Regions from separate parts of the Pseudacidobacterium ailaaui genome, predicted to be linked through region 1. Evidence: riboswitches for the same ligand, from Rfam matches in the RefSeq annotation. Region 1 holds a riboswitch; each other region holds the start of a gene.
The links. A riboswitch is a leader RNA that binds a small molecule or an ion and turns the genes downstream of it on or off. The one in region 1 is predicted to bind cobalamin.
Positions count from the first base shown of each region.

Region 2: another riboswitch for cobalamin. It lies ahead of N655_RS20915 (TonB-dependent receptor plug domain-containing protein); the one in region 1 lies ahead of N655_RS0115710 (ribonucleoside-diphosphate reductase subunit alpha).
Region 3: another riboswitch for cobalamin. It lies ahead of metE (5-methyltetrahydropteroyltriglutamate--homocysteine S-methyltransferase); the one in region 1 lies ahead of N655_RS0115710 (ribonucleoside-diphosphate reductase subunit alpha).

Region 1 is NZ_JIAL01000001.1:3,517,344-3,522,557, forward strand. It holds gene N655_RS0115705 (ribonucleotide-diphosphate reductase subunit beta) at 1-274, opposite strand, end outside; gene N655_RS0115710 (ribonucleoside-diphosphate reductase subunit alpha) at 287-2,656, opposite strand; cobalamin riboswitch at 2,744-2,946, opposite strand; gene N655_RS0115720 (Na+/H+ antiporter) at 3,026-4,636, opposite strand; gene N655_RS0115725 (MarR family winged helix-turn-helix transcriptional regulator) at 4,659-5,114, opposite strand; gene N655_RS0115730 (TonB-dependent receptor plug domain-containing protein) at 5,209-5,214, shown strand, end outside.
Region 2 is NZ_JIAL01000001.1:2,349,970-2,355,183, forward strand. It holds gene N655_RS18380 (hypothetical protein) at 1-98, opposite strand, end outside; gene N655_RS18385 (mechanosensitive ion channel family protein) at 132-1,133, shown strand; gene coaD (pantetheine-phosphate adenylyltransferase) at 1,166-1,657, opposite strand; tRNA gene N655_RS0110485 (tRNA-Arg) at 1,745-1,821, shown strand; gene N655_RS0110490 (tetratricopeptide repeat protein) at 1,831-2,526, opposite strand; cobalamin riboswitch at 2,677-2,847, shown strand; gene N655_RS20915 (TonB-dependent receptor plug domain-containing protein) at 2,872-4,077, shown strand; gene N655_RS20920 (TonB-dependent receptor domain-containing protein) at 4,074-5,214, shown strand, end outside.
Region 3 is NZ_JIAL01000001.1:3,325,788-3,331,001, forward strand. It holds gene metE (5-methyltetrahydropteroyltriglutamate--homocysteine S-methyltransferase) at 46-2,313, opposite strand; cobalamin riboswitch at 2,410-2,610, opposite strand; gene N655_RS0114890 (riboflavin synthase) at 2,659-3,324, opposite strand; gene ribD (bifunctional diaminohydroxyphosphoribosylaminopyrimidine deaminase/5-amino-6-(5-phosphoribosylamino)uracil reductase RibD) at 3,309-4,442, opposite strand; gene ftsY (signal recognition particle-docking protein FtsY) at 4,449-5,214, opposite strand, start outside.

The sequences.
Region 1 (5,214 bases):
GATTGAGCACGAGATTGTTGGAGACGATCGAGTCTCCTGTGGCGAAGAAGGCCACTAGGCGCTGAATCAGATGCCGTTCAGCCGGTGTGAGCTTCGCGCGCAGGTCAGCAAGATCGGTAGAAAAATCTACTTCTTCGACGGTCCAGGTGTTGCGGATTCCGTCTTTGAACATCTCAAAGAAAACGGGATAACGCATAGGCCGCAATGTGAGACAAAGTCCAGGATCGAGGATGGAATCAGGGACCTTTACGGACGATTCTGTAACAATGGACATGAATTTTCTCCTTTACTGGCAGGCTTCGCAGGATTCCGGATTTTCCAAAGAGCAGGCAATGGCTCCTGAGCTTTGCTGAACAGTGGTTTTTGCAATGCGCGTGGCCGGACGCGAACGCAGATAGTAGGTGGTTTTGATGCCGCTCTTCCAGGCATACATGTACATTGAGCTCAGTCGGCCAATGTTGGGAGACTCAGCAAAGAGATTCAGCGACTGGCTCTGGTCGATCCAGGGGGCGCGAGCAGCAGCCATATCAATGATGGCCCGCATGGGCAATTCCCAGACCGTGCGATAAATCTGGCGGAGATCTTTCGGTAATTCTTCGATGTTTTGAACAGAGCCCTCAGCCAGCTTGATCCGCGCGCGCATTTCCTCTGTCCATAGGCCCAGTTTTTTCAGCTCTTCGACGAGATACCGGTTCACTTGAAGGAATTCACCTGAGAGGGTTTCTCGCTTAAAGAGGTTTGAGACCTGGGGCTCAATACATTCGTAGCAGCCGACAATGGAGGCAATGGTCGCTGTAGGCGCAATGGCAATCAGAAGCGAATTACGCAGGCCATATTGGCGGATCCGCTGCTTGAGTGCGTCCCATCGCCCTTGATTGGCTGGAGTGATACCCCAGAGATCAAATTGCAGTTTGCCCAGCGCAGCACGGGTCTCGCTGAAGGCCGGATGCGGGCCTTGCTTTTCCGCCAGATGGCAGGAGGCACTGAGGGCATGAAAGTAAATTTCTTCCTGAATTTGCGAAGAAAGAGCAGATGCTTCTGGCGAATCAAACGGCAGGCCAAGCTGGAAAAAGACGTCCTGCAGCCCCATGATACCAAGCCCGACAGGACGCCAGCGGTGATTGGCAGACGCTGCTTTTTCCACGGGGTAGTAGTTAATGTCAATCACGCGGTCGAGCATCGGAATCGCTGCGCGTACGGTACGCGCAAGTTTTTCAAAATCAAAGCTTCCGTTTACAACGTGTCGGGCAAGATTGATTGATCCCAAATTGCAGACAGCAGTTTCTGCCGAAGAGGTGACTTCGGTGATTTCTGTGCACAAATTTGAGAGATGCACGACGTTTTCCGGCCTTCCCGTCTGATTGCATTTCAGGTTCGTTGTGTCCTTGAAGGTCATCCAGCCATTGCCGGTTTCGGCAAGCGTGCGCATCATGCGTGCATAAAGGTCGCGGGCCTTTATCTGCTTTGTATAAAGCTTCTGCGCCTCAGCTTCCTCATAAGCAGCTTCAAAGGCTTCACCATAAAGGTCGGGAAAATGAGGGACAACTTTAGGATCAAACAGCGACCAGACCCCATCTGTCTCCACGCGACGCATAAAAAGGTCTGGTATCCAATTCGCCAGGTTCAGGTTGTACGTGCGGCGCGCATGGTCGCCCGTGTTGTCGCGAAGTTCCAGAAATTGTTCAATGTCAGCATGCCAGGGCTCCAGATAAACACAGCAAGCACCTTTACGCTTTCCTCCCTGATTGACCGCAGACACAGATGCATCGAGCGTGTGCAACCAGGGAACGATGCCATTGGAGAGACCATTCGTCGCACGGATCAAAGATCCTTCTGAGCGCACGCGATGGAAAGCCAGACCGATGCCCCCGGAAAACTTTGAGAGCATCGCCACCTGCTTGTAGGTGTCATAGATGGCCTCAAGCGAGTCTTGCGGGGAATCTATGAGATAACAGGAGGACATCTGTGCGTGACGGGTGCCGGAATTGAAGAGGGTCGGCGAACTGGGCATGTAATCGTGCGTAGCCATCAGGCGATAAAAATCTATGGCCTCATTTACCGTAACTGCCAGTCCGCAGGAGACACGCATAAAGAAATACTGCGGCGTTTCTATTACCTTGCGCGTAATGGGATGCCGCAGCAAATAGCGGTCATACACAGTGCGCAGACCAAAGTATTCAAATCGATCAGAAAACTCCTCATCCACTGCATGGTTAAGCTTCCGCGCGTTCTGAACAACAAAATCATAGGTGGCGCGGCCAATCAGAGCTTCCTGATGGCCCATCTCAATGGATTGCGAAAACGAGTAAATGTTCTGGCCAGAAACTTCTTTCACAATGGTGGAAAGCAGCAAGCGCGCCGCGAGCCTGGAATACTCCGGCTCTTCAGCAATCAGCGAAGCCGCGGTTTGAATCGAGATTGCATCGAGCTCCCGTGTGGTAGCACCGTTGTAAAGCCCCCCTATTGTGCGGCTGGCGACGCGCATCGGGTCCACGTGCGTCAGACCATGGCAGCATCGCTGCACGGCACGCACGATCTTGTTCACATCGACAGGTTCAAGTGAACCGTTGCGCTTGCGCACCTGCATCTGTGGTGCAGGCTCAGGCTGTGGAAAGTCTGGTGCGATCTCAGCAAGTGTTGTCTGCAATTCAGGCACGGAAATTTCCTTTCCGCCTGAGAGGTGAGACTGGACAGGAAAATGACGGAAAGAGACCATCATCACCCGGCACTCCCCTCGGAGGCGCATGAGTGTCTCTCTGCGGCAGGTCTTCGGGCTTGCAGGCTTGTCCTTCCTACTTGCCTCCGCTTCCCGGCTTGGAGCCAAACCAGTGCGTCTGAATGAGGCTTTCGTTCCTGCTTACCGCTGCGGGGCAGCTCCGGATTTGCACCGGATTCCCTTTTCAGCCGGATGAAGATCCATCCAGCACCGCAAAGGTAGACCAACTATATCCTGTGTAGACTGTGGAAATCAACGCAAGATACTGCGGTATGATTGCATATCTTTCCGATCCAGAGCGCCAACGCTTCAGGAGGCAAACTTCGCAGAATAGCGGGCGTCCTGCAAATCAATGTCGAGGATAAGCTGCTGGTAGACCAGATCGTTGATCTGGTTGGTAGCAAGCAATTCTCCTGCGGCCATACGCTCAATGTTTCTGGCCTCACGGGCAACTTCAAGATAGCGGTTGGCCTGAGCGTAAAACTCTTCTTTTGTTCCTTCTTCAGGATTTTTCAGAAGCGCCATCCGACGCTTGTACGCGCGCTCCACCGCTTCGTACACTTCCTTGTTTGCAATATCCTTTTCTCTTTGTGCCTGAAGATAACTGATGGCCCGCTGAATCATGGTCCGAAGCGCCATCTGTTCTTCCAAATTGGGTTTTTGTCCACTCTGGGCCAAACCAAGGTTGCGAATGATCCAGGGAAAAGTCAGGCCCTGACCAACGAGCGTAACAAGAATGACACAGAAGGTAAAAAAGATGATGATGTTACGCGCTGGAAATGCGGCCCCATCCGGGAGTGATTCCGGAAGTGAGAGTGCAGCAGCCAATGCAATCACGCCGCGCATTCCTCCCCAGGCGATAAGAAACACCTGACGGTTTTCTATCTCCGTTTCCCTTCCGGAAAAATGCTTCCGGATCTTCTGCGCGATCCAGGCACCAGGAAAGACCCAAAGGAAGCGAAGCGCCACCACAATGATGCTGACCATGATGCCACCCGCGATGAGCTTGCCCGTCCCCATATGTTCAATCCCCGCCAACACGGAGGAGATTTGAAGACCTAACAGAAGAAAAACCAGCCCGTTCAGAATAAATTCAACCGTATTCCACACGGCCGGAGATTCGAGGCGGGCGCCGAGGGAAAGCAGCCGCGTGCGGTGATGCCCCAGATACAATCCGCAGGCTACAGTCGCCATGACACCGGAGGTATGCAGACGTTCCGCGGCCAGGTAGGCAACATACGGAACCATAAGAGTCATGGTCAACTCAATCTGCGCAGCCTCAATGCGATAGATCAACCGTGAGTGGACCCATGCAATTGCGAGGCCGATGATGACGCCACCGCTAGAAAGGAGCAAGAGCTGACCAAGAGCGCTGAGAAGAGAAGGCACATGCCCGCTAGTGATAATGCCCACTGTAAAGCTGACGGCGAGAAGGCCGCTGGCATCATTGATGAGACTTTCTCCTTCCAGAATGTCCACGATTCGAGTGGGAATGCCGAGTTTTTGTGCAATGCTGGTTGCAGCCAGCGTGTCTGTAGTGGAAACCACCGCACCCAGCACCAGGCCGGTCTTCCAGGTGAGCTGCGGAAAGAAGTAGTGCCCCGCAAAACCTACACCGACCACGGTGAAAGCAACCAGTCCAAAGGCCAGCATCAGAATGCCCATAAGGTTTTCTCGAAAATCACGCCACGACGTATTGTGGGCCGCAGCAAATACGAGAGGCGGCAGCACGACGAGAAAGACAAAATCAGGATGCAGCGCAATGTCCGGGACTGGTGGAAGAAAGCTGAGCACAAGTCCACCGAGAACGAAAATGATGGGGTAGGGCTGCCCAAGGCGGCGAGCAAGCACAGCAAGCCCCACCACGAAAAGCAGCAGTAACAGCATCAGCAGTTCCAAATGATGGATATTGATGGTCATAGACACTCAGCCTGCAGAAAGCTTACATGTGATTGGAAGCTGCCTCACAAAGAAGCTCTACCTCGCGAACGGCAGCAAGAGCTGATCTCAGTTGCGGGGCTCCTATCTTTTTTTCAAACAGCTTCTGCATCTGGTCCAAAACCCGGACGGCCTGCATCGCGCATTTGCGCCCCGGGGTCTTGAGCTGCAGCTGGATACTGCGGCCATCTTCCGGATCAATACGACGCTTCAGAAGACCACGGGCCTCCAGCGTGGAGATGCAGTTGCTGATGTTTCCGCGCCCGGTTGAAAAGGTGTCTGCAAGCTGAGACGGTTTGACCGCGCGGGGCTCCTCGAACAGAATGGAGACCAGCAAAAGTGCCTCAAAAAAGCTGATATCACATGGACTTAAGAGTTGACGCAACTGCGTTTCCAGCTTTCGCGAGACACGATAGATCTCAAAAAGAGGACTTTCCTCAAGAAATGCCTCGATTCGCATGCCATCATTCTACTGGATGGTTCACGAAATGAACTATTCACTTCATGGCTAAATTACCATTGTGACTTGCCCGAAGAAACCGGATGATAAGCGCATGAAA
Region 2 (5,214 bases), 1.2 Mb from region 1:
GGAAGCTGCTGTTGCTGCTGTGCAGGCGAGGCCACCGGGCCGCCGGCGAGAAGGACCAGCGAAAGCAGCAGCGCCTGCCAACGGAAATTGGCATCCAAGTACTGCATCCGGTCATTATAGGAATGTTGCCTATGCTTTTAACAGATGCAAATTCCCTGTTCTCTTTTGCCATCCAGAACGGCGGGCACCTGGCAAAGCTGAACACAGAGTTAATTGACGACCTGATGGACTTTGCCTACAAGGCATTGCCGAAGATCGTGGTCACCATCATTGCGGCCTGGATCTTTGTGCGTATGCTGAAGGCCTTTACGCGGCACATTGTGCGGATTACGGAACGCCATGCGGCCAGCGCTTCCCGGATTGGGCAGGTGAAGACCCTGGCCTCGGTGATGCATGCCAGCGGGATTGGCTTTATTGTCTTTGTCGCTGCGCTGGAGGTGCTGCCGCTGTTTGGCTTTAAGCTGGAGCCGCTGCTGGCCAGCGCGGGAATTGCCGGCGTTGCCATCGGCCTGGCGGCGCAGACCATCGTCAAGGACTGTTTGAACGGCATTCTGATTCTGGTAGAAGACCAGTACAACGTGGGAGACAAGGTCCGCGTGGCCGGGGTGACGGGGATTGTGGAGTCGCTTTCCCTGCGCAAAACCATGGTACGGGACGGAGACGGTACGCTTTACTTCATCCCGAACTCGCAGATTACGACGGTGGCGAACCTGACCCGGGACTACTCGGTAGCGACGATCAACGTATCTGTGGACTTTTCCGCCGACCCGGACAAGGTGATGAAACTGTTGATGGAAGTGGCGATGAGCGTGCGCAATGATCCGGAATACAGGGACGTCTTTCTGGCCGACCCCACGCTTCTGGGTGTGGACACGATCAAGGGCTCGCAGGTGATCTATCCGGTGCAGTTGAAGACCAAGGCAGACAAGCACTGGGGGGCCATGCGTGAGACCCAGCGCCGCATCCGCATTGCTCTGGAAAAGAACGGGCTGTTACCGGGAGACCCGCTGCGTGTTTACGGGAGCGGGGTGGCCGGGCAGCTCCAGCACAGGCCTGAGGCTGCGGTTGCGGTGGCCGACCCCACGACGGCAAAGGCGAATGAGGTGAATCCGTTTACCGGGGAAGGAATGTAGGTCTGTCGAGAAGGAGCGGGGCTGCGCCGATGTCAGTGGCCGTTGGGGACGCGGGCCTTGAGCCGTTCGATGACGAATTGAGGGACCAGTCCCTCGATGGACCCGCCGAGGGTAAAGACCTCCTTGACTAGGCGGGAGCTGACGAAGGAGTACTTGCCATCGGGCATGAGAAAGACCGTTTCAAGGTCGGGGGCGAGACGGCGGTTCATGAGGGCCATCTGTAGCTCGTATTCGTAATCGCTGATGGCGCGAATGCCGCGCATGACGGCCTGAGCATGTTGTTCGCGGACGAAGTCTACCAGCAGACCGTCGAAGGTCGCAACGGAGACATTTTGAAAGCCGGAAAGCGCCTGCGAGAGCATCTCGACGCGCTCTTCGACAGAAAACAGGGGATTTTTTCCGGAGTTGCGAAGGATCGCGACGACCAGATGGTCAAAGATTTTGGTCCCTCGCGCAATCAGGTCGAGGTGGCCGTTGGTCACTGGATCAAAGCTGCCCGGATAGATGGCCTTTACAGTATTCACGCCAAAGGCATTGTATCGCGTGAAGAGGACCAGGAGCAGGGCCCAGCGGAAGAGGAGCGGCCGAAGCAGGTTAAAATAAGTTGCAGTGGCCCCGTAGCTCAGGTGGATAGAGCAGCAGTTTCCTAAACTGCGTGTCGGAAGTTCGAATCTTCCCGGGGTCACCAGCTCTACAGTTAAGGCGCAGGCGTCTTGAGAGCATGAGGACTGATGGCCAGCGCTTTCTTCTCTGTCTGCTGTGCGGCGATCCCATTTCCCGTAAGTTTCTGCGCCACTGCCAGCGATACGAGCGCCCTGGGATTGGCCAGCGGCATCTGCGATACCCGCGCGGCCACTTCCTCAAGCTCAAGTTTTGCCGCGACATCCGAGGGATTGCTTTGCACGGTGTGCGCCAGTTGCTGCATTTGTGTGACGGCGTCGATTTTGCTCTTGAGAGCCAGGGCCGCGGGCTGGCGGGGATCCATCTGTAACGCCCGGGCGAGGTTCTGCTGTGCAGGCCCTTCCTGGCCGAGGGCATACTGGGCGCTGGCCACAGCCGTCAGGGTTGCCGCATTGCCAGGCCGAGAGGCCAGCTGGGCGGTGATCTGCGCGAGGCGGCTGCGTGCGGCCTGGTCGGCAGGGTTGGCGGCGACCTGCTGGAGCTGGTTGTTCAGTGTGACGGTCAGATGGTTGTACTGGATGGACTGGACGCTGGGCCATCCAATCATGGCGAGCGAGAGGATGAAGAGCGGGACCAGAATGGCGGAAATCTTACCGCGCACGAGTCCGGCAACCAGTCCGATCAGCAGGACCAGGAACAGAAGAATGCCGCCAACGAGCAGCACAACCTCAAACGGATACAAACCTTGGGTGAAGGCGGCGAAGCTGGTCATGCATGGATGGTGCGCGAGACCAAGAGTGCGTTACGCGCACAAAGCGGTGGTTTTTGACATTGCTTTCCGTGTCACGAATAATCATAGTTTCCGGCACAGGAAGGAACGGAAGCAGACAGGGACGGACGTCCGTGTCTTTGCTGTCTCTGTGACGGAAGAAACGCATGAGGTGTTCGGGAAGGCGGTGAGAATCCGCCACTGCCCCGCAACTGTAAGCGCGTAGCGCAAGCTGGCGCCATGCCTTCAGCCACTGGTTTGGCCGGGAAGGCGGCATGGCAGGACGCGCAGAGTCAGGAGACCGGCCTCAGGCGCACAAAACCCAGTTCCGAGGGGAACGGAGGAAAGATGCGAGAACTTCTGCGGCGCCGCCGCTTTGTTTTTCTATGGATTTGTATTTTGCTTGCCGTATCTCCCATACGCGCCGTGGTGGTGCATGGGCGTGTGACAGACCCGTTGGGCGCCGGGATTGCCAATGCCGACGTTGCCCTGGTCTATAACGGCAAGGTCATTGTAGCGGGCAAGACCGAAAGCGACGGCAGCTATTCTCTTTCCACATCATCGAGCGGCAGGTTTTATGTGCTGGCCAGCGGGAGCTCGTTTCGTCAGCTTGCCACGCAGAGCTTTTACGGTGGTGCTCTGGATGTAGTGGATCAGGAGATTGTGCTTGAGCCGGAGTGGGTGCGCCAGTCTGTGGTGGTCACGGCCACGGGAACACCGCTGCCGCAGGCGCAGGTGAGTGCATCGGTCACCGGGCTGAGCAAGACCGAATTTCTGAATCGGGCAGACATGGTGGATGTGCTGCGCCAGGTGGCCGGGATCAACGTTGTGCAGCAGGGGCAGCGCGGCGGGCTGACAAGCATCTTTATCCGAGGCGGAAATTCGGACGCCAACAAGGTGTTGCTGGACGGCGCCCCGATGGAAGACATTGGCGGACGCTTTGATTTTTCCACGCTCTCATCAACGGGAGTGGAGAAGGCGGAGGCATACCGTGGACCGAACAGCGTGCTGTATGGTTCCGACGCTGCAGCCGGTGTGGTTGCATTTACAACGCCGCGCGGCTCAACGCCATTCCCCTCGCTGATGTATGAGGGAGATGCGGGGAACTTCGGGACCTACCGCAATGAGGTCCAGCTGGGCGGCACGCACGGCGCGCTGGATTACTATGGCGGATTCAGCGACCTGCAGACGAAAAATGCGATTCCGCAGGACGAGTATCACAATCTTGTGGAGACGGCGAACCTGGGATGGGCCTGGTCTTCAGCCACGACGGTGCGCGGGACATTCCGCAACGCGGACATTGCGACGGGGCTGCCGGGGGCCTATGAGTTTTATCGGATTGCCAATGATGGAAAGCAATCGGACCAGGACATTTATGCGACGGGGAGCATCGACCATACATTTTCTGACCGTCTGCATGGGCTGGTGCGATATGGCCTGGCGCGCAAGCGGGAAGAGGACACGCAATGGTCTCCGACCGGGATCTATGAGCCGGACATGGGGGTGTATCTGGGGCTGCCGGTGACCATCCGGGGGCCAACGGATATACGGTGAGTGGACAGGCAATTCTGAATTATGCCGGCACGTATCCGGTGACTTCAGAGCTGGTGTCCAACCGGGACAATCTGTATGCACAGGCGGACTATCAGTTTACGCCGCACCTTCTGGCGGTGGCAGGGTTCCGCTTTGAAGATGAGCGCGGCAAAGACTATTACCCCGGGTATGTGAATGACACTCTGGAGCGGGCCAACTATGACTTCATGCTCCAGATTGCCGGCGACTTTCGCAACCGGTTGTTTTATTCGCTGGGTGGAGGCATTGAGAAAAACCAGCTTTACGGAACGGAAGGCACGCCGCGGGTGGGAGTGTCTTACTATCTGGTGCGTCCGGGAGCGGGCAGTTTTCACGGGACCAAGCTGAACTTTAATTTTGCCAAGGGCGTAAAAGAGCCGACACTGACCGACCAGTTTGACTCACTGTATCAGGTGCTGAACACTTACGGCGGAGCGGGTGCGGCAGCGCAGTTTGGCATCCGCCCGATTGGCGCGGAGCGGTCGCGCAGTTATGACGGTGGAGTGGAGCAAAGTCTGTTCAGCGAGCGGGTGCTGGTGCGCGCAACTTACTTCCATAATGAATTTGGCGACCAGATTGAGAGCGTGCCGGCAACCGCGCTGTATGAGCTTCTGCCGCAACTGCCGCCCAATGAGGTAGAGCAGATCATCGCTGTGCTCAATACGGCGTTTGTGTCGCCCACGCTCAACTCGCAGGCCTTCCGGGCCCAGGGGTTTGAGACCGAGGTGCAGTACGGCATCGGCAAGGACCTCTTCCTGCGCGGCGGGTACACCTATCTGGACGCGGTGGTACAGCGTTCGTTCAGCTCGGATGCACTCCAGCCCACCTACAACACCGCATCCTCGTTTGCGGATCTTCCCATTGGCGTGTATTCGCCGCTGCGGGGAGCGCGGCCCTTCCGGCGGCCGCCGCATACGGGTTTTGTGTCGGCCACGTATACGGGCAAGCACTTTACGCTGATCGGGGACGGGGCCTTTGCCAGCCGGAGCGATGATTCGACATTTCTGGGTTACAGCGACGCCTCCTTCGGCAATTCTTTGCTGCTGCCAAACCGCAATCTCGATTCCGGATACGCAAAGCTCGACTTTGGCGGCGTTTATCAGGTGACACACTGGGTGG
Region 3 (5,214 bases), 190 kb from region 1:
CAAAAACGGCCTGCCCTGAGACCAGGCAGGCCGCGAAAAACAGAGTCAGTCAAGCACGGAGGCATATTCCTGTCGCAAAGCCTGCGCGGCGGCGCACATATTTTTCAGAGACGCCACTGTCTCCGGCCAGTTGCGCGTCTTCAGCCCACAATCCGGATTGACCCACAGCTGCTCAGGACGTACCGCTTCCAATGCCCTGCGCAGGAGCTGCTCGATTTCGTCTTTTCCCGGAATGCGTGTCGCATGAATGTCATACACGCCGGGTCCAATTTCATTTGGATAACCGGCTTCACGGAAGGCCTGAAGCAGCTCCATGCGTGAGCGTGCAGATTCAATCGAGATGACATCCGCATCCAGGGCCGCAATCGCGGGGAAAATATCGTTAAACTCGCTGTAGCACATGTGGGTATGAATCTGGGTTGCGTCACTCACCAGAGAAGTCGCCAGACGAAAGGCCGCCGCGGCCCACTCCAGGTACTCGCTCCAGGCAGCTTTGCGCAGCGGCAGTCCTTCGCGTAGGGCCGGCTCGTCTACCTGAATGACGCGGATCCCGGCGGCCTCCAGGTCGCGTACTTCCTCACGCAGAGCCAGGGCAATCTGAAAGGCCACATCCTTTCGCGAAAGATCGTCGCGCACAAAGGACCATTGCAGGATGGTCACCGGACCGGTGAGCATTCCCTTCATCGGTTTCTGTGTCATGGACTGGGCCTTGCTGCTCCAGCACACAGTCATAGGCGCTGGGCGAAACACGTCTCCATAGATGATGGGGGGCTTGACGCAGCGTGATCCGTAGCTCTGCACCCATCCGTTTGCGGTAAATGCAAAGCCGGCCAGTTGCTCGCCAAAGTATTCGACCATGTCATTGCGCTCAAATTCACCATGAACCAGCACGTCCAGACCGATTTCTTCCTGCACACGGATGCAAGCGGCCATCTCCTGCTCCAGATAGGCATGGTACTCGGCCGTGGCCATTTCGCCTTTACGCCACTTTGCCCGGGCCTTGCGTATCTCTGTGGTCTGCGGAAAAGAACCGATGGTCGTGGTTGGAAACAGGGGCAAGCGCAATGTGGCGCGCTGCTTCTCCCTGCGTTCCGGGTAAGGCGCGCTGCGGCGGAAATCCTTCCGTTGCAACGATGCGGCAGCTTCCCGCACAGCCGGAACACAGGCCGAGGCGGCCCTTCCCCGTTCCTGAAGAATGCGATGGCGATCGGCAAAGGCCGCAGGAAAGCTCTTTGGTCCACCGGCAATCCACCGGACCTCTTCCAGCTTCTGCAGGGCAAAACTCAGCCACGGCTTCAGGCCTTCCGGCAGACTGTCTTCGCCACGGACGTCTACAGGTACGTGCAGCAGTGAACAGGACGGCGCAATCACAACCCTGTCTTCGCCGACGGCCCGCGCGGCGCGCTCAGCCAGCGCATGCGCTTTGTCTAGGTCGCAGGCCCAGATATTGCGTCCATCCACGCAGCCCAGACCCAGTATCTGCTGTGGCCGGAGTGCCTGCAAAGCGGCATCCAGTTGCTGTGGCGCCCGTACAAGGTCCAGATGCACTCCAGACACGGGCAAGGAGAACGCGAGATCGAGATTCTCTCCCAATCCTTCAAAATACGTGGTGAGCATTATCTTTAGCGGGACCTTCGCCAGACGCTCATAAGCCATGCCGTAGGCCCTTCGATAGGGGACAGGCAGGTCCGTCGCCAAGTGCGGCTCATCTATCTGTACCCATTCCACCCCTGCTTTATACAAAGAATGCAGGAGAGCATGGTAACTTTCCAGCAGAGCAGGAAGCAGATTCAAGGGGTCTGTTCCATCCACGGACTTCCCCAGCAATAAAAGCGATATGGGCCCAAGCAAAACGGGCCGAGAATGGACCCCAAGGTCTTCGGCGTTTTTGATTTCGTCCAGAATTTTTCCGGGATTGGTCTTGAAGGAAAGATTGCGCGACCATTCAGGGACCAGATAGTGATAGTTTGTATCGAACCATTTTGTCATCTCCATCGGAGACTGATGCTGGCTGTTGCGGGCCATCTCAAAATAGCGCTGTAAGGTGACTTCGTCGTTGCCGAAGCGCTCCGGCGTGGCACCCAGGGACACAAGCATGTCCAGCACATGGTCATACAAGGAAAAATCATTGGATGGAATGAAGTGGATACCGGCCTGCTTCTGGGCAAGCCAGCGATCGCGCTTCAATGCATGAGCAGTAGCCAGCAGTGCATCTTCGCCGCTCTTACCCTGCCAATATGATTCAAGAGCAAACTTGAGTTCACGACGCGCACCGATGCGCGGATATCCGAGATTCGCGGTTTTCAGAGACATGAGAAGTGGTTCCTTTGCAAATCAAATTGGAACCATCTGCGCGCAGGGACCAGTATCAGTGGCCCATTCCCCGAGGCCAGCCGACAAGTATGCGCACGCGATGGCGCTGCGCAGGCCGGTATTCGGACTCTGGGCCTTCTACTGGGCGCCGCTTCCCATTCATCGCTGAACAGTGCGTGGTTGACAGCCAACCGTGCGCTTTTCGCTCCCATCACCGCTGCGGGACAGTGCCGGAATTGCACCGGCTTCCCGTTTAACAGGGCCAAAGGGCCCTGCACCTGCACGTCTTGAGTCTACACTGCGCAGCGGCCATTGGTGAGAAGAGAGAGAGATGTTGTGTGTCCTTCAATATCCGTTGGCAATCAGGTATTCCAATGTCAACTCAGAAGCGGCCGTCTTTTGCCGGCGCTCCTGCTCAAAAAACTTCAACATGACGTCAGCCTCCAGATTTACCGGATCTCCAGGTTTGAGCGTATGCAGATTGGTATGCGCATACGTGTGCGGAATGATCGCAATGGTCACCGTGCTGCCATCAAATTTTGCAACGGTAAGGCTGATGCCCTCGATCGCAATTGATCCCTTTTCGACAATATATCGCGCCACGCTGTCTGGTACCGAAACCCGCAGCCACCAGTCTGTTACGGACAGATCCGCAGCGGACGAAACAGGCTCCAGAGAGAGCAGGGTGCCAGTCGCATCCACATGCCCCTGCACCACATGTCCACCCAATGGAGTGCCTGCCGGGGTGGGGAGTTCAAGATTTACCACTGATCCCGGCTTCAGTCTTGCAAGCGAAGTCCGCGCCACAGTTTCCTCTGCCAGATCAGCATAAAAAACCGGAGGATCTGCCGAAATATCCAGCGCGGTGAGGCAGACCCCGCTGACGGCCACAGAATCCCCTTCCCGCAGCTTTTCGGCCACTTTTGGTGCGGAAACCGCAATGCGTCTGGTACCTGCGCGGTCTTCCAGGCTGAGGACCTTTCCGGTAGCTTCAATCAGTCCGGTAAACATACTTTCTCCTGCTTCCAAGGGTCGTGCAGATATGCTTCCAACAGTACATCCTGTTCGATTGTCTTTGAGCAGATGCGCTGCGGCTCCTTGAGGACACTCGCCTCTCCGGAAAAAAGGGGGACTCCGTGTTCGCCGAGGAGCACTGGAGCATAAAACAAACTGAGCTTGTCCACGATCTGCGCTTTCATCGCAGCACTGTTCAGATGCGCCCCACATTCCAGCATCACGTTAAGCACATTGCTGTGAGCCAATCTGTGCACCACCAACTTCAGTGGGACGCGACCGTCCTGTCCGGAAAGCTGTTCCACGCGGATGCCGCGGGCGTCCAGCTCGCGTAATTTCTCTGCGGGGGCGCGTTCCGTGCAGAAGACCATCACATCATCTTTGGCTGTCTGCACCAGCCTGCAATCGAGAGGCAAGCGCAACGATGAGTCAAGCACCACCCGCAGCAATGGCCGGCGGCGCGGCAGACCACTGCGATCTGTAAGCAAAGGGTCGTCAGTCAGGACCGTGCCGATCCCGGTCAGAACGGCGTCTGAGGCATGGCGCATTTCCTGCACAATCGCGCGCGATGCCTCACTGGTGATGTAGTGCGGTTTTCCCTTCGGCACAACTCCAGGAGCGGGAGCAATGCGTCCATCGAGCGACACGCCGGCCTTCAGAGTGATCAAGGGTAGTCCGGTGACGATATATTTCGCAAAGCCATCATTGATTCTGCGCGCTTCGTCCTGCAGAACGCCGACCTCAACAGAAATGCCTGCTTTACGAAGCTTCTCCACTCCCTGCCCATGGACCGCTGGATTCGGATCGCAGGTCGCCGCCACAACCCGCTGCACCCCGGCCCGGATGAGGGCATCGGCGCATGGCCCGGTCCGTCCGTGATGGGAACAAGGTTCGAGTGTGACATAGGCCGTCGTTCCGCGGGCCTTTTCTCCAGCCTGCCTGAGTGCCACGATTTCGGCATGGTCCAATGCATCATATTGATGAAAGCCCTCACCTACCAGCCTTCCGTCACGCTGGACCAGCACACATCCCACGGCGGGATTTGGAGAAGAGACACCAACAGACTGCCGCGCAAGGTCAAGCGCTCGTCTCATCCAGCGGATGTCTTTCTGCATCTGGATTCACGCCCCCAGAAGGGAATCCACGAAGGCGCTGCTATCAAAGGGCAGGATGTCTTCGAGCTTCTCACCCACGCCGACATAGCGGACCGGAAGCTTTAGCTCACGTGCAATGGCCACCGCAATCCCTCCTTTGGCCGTGCCATCGAGCTTGGTGAGCACGATCCCTGTTACGCCGGCAGATTCTGTGAAGATCCGCGCCTGTTGCAAACCGTTCTGTCCGGTCGTCGCATCCATCACCAGAAGGACTTCATGCGGGCCATCCGGGACAAGGCGTCGCGTAGTACGCCGCATCTTGTCAAGTTCCGCCATCAGTCCGTCTTTTGTGTGCAGGCGTCCGGCCGTATCCACGATCAGCACATCTCGGGCACGTGCTTTTGCCGCTTGGAGCGCATCGAACAATACTGCGGAAGGGTCGCCGCCCTGGCGGCCCTTGATCATCTCTACGCCACTGCGCTGGCTCCAGACCTCCAGTTGCTCCATGGCCGCAGCACGGAACGTATCCGCAGCGCACAGTAAGACGGTCTTGCCCTGAGAGCGATAGAACGCAGCCAGCTTGCCACTGGTCGTGGTCTTGCCCGTTCCGTTTACGCCTACCATCATGATGACGGCTGGAGGCGCTGGCACAAAGGGCGCAGGGCGCTGCTGCGCATCCAGAATGCCCTGGATCTGCTCTTTTAAAAGGGACTTCAGTTCTGCGCCATCGCGAATCTGCTGCCGTTTGGCCCGCTCGCGCAGATGGTCGATGATTTCCGAGGTGGTGGTCACA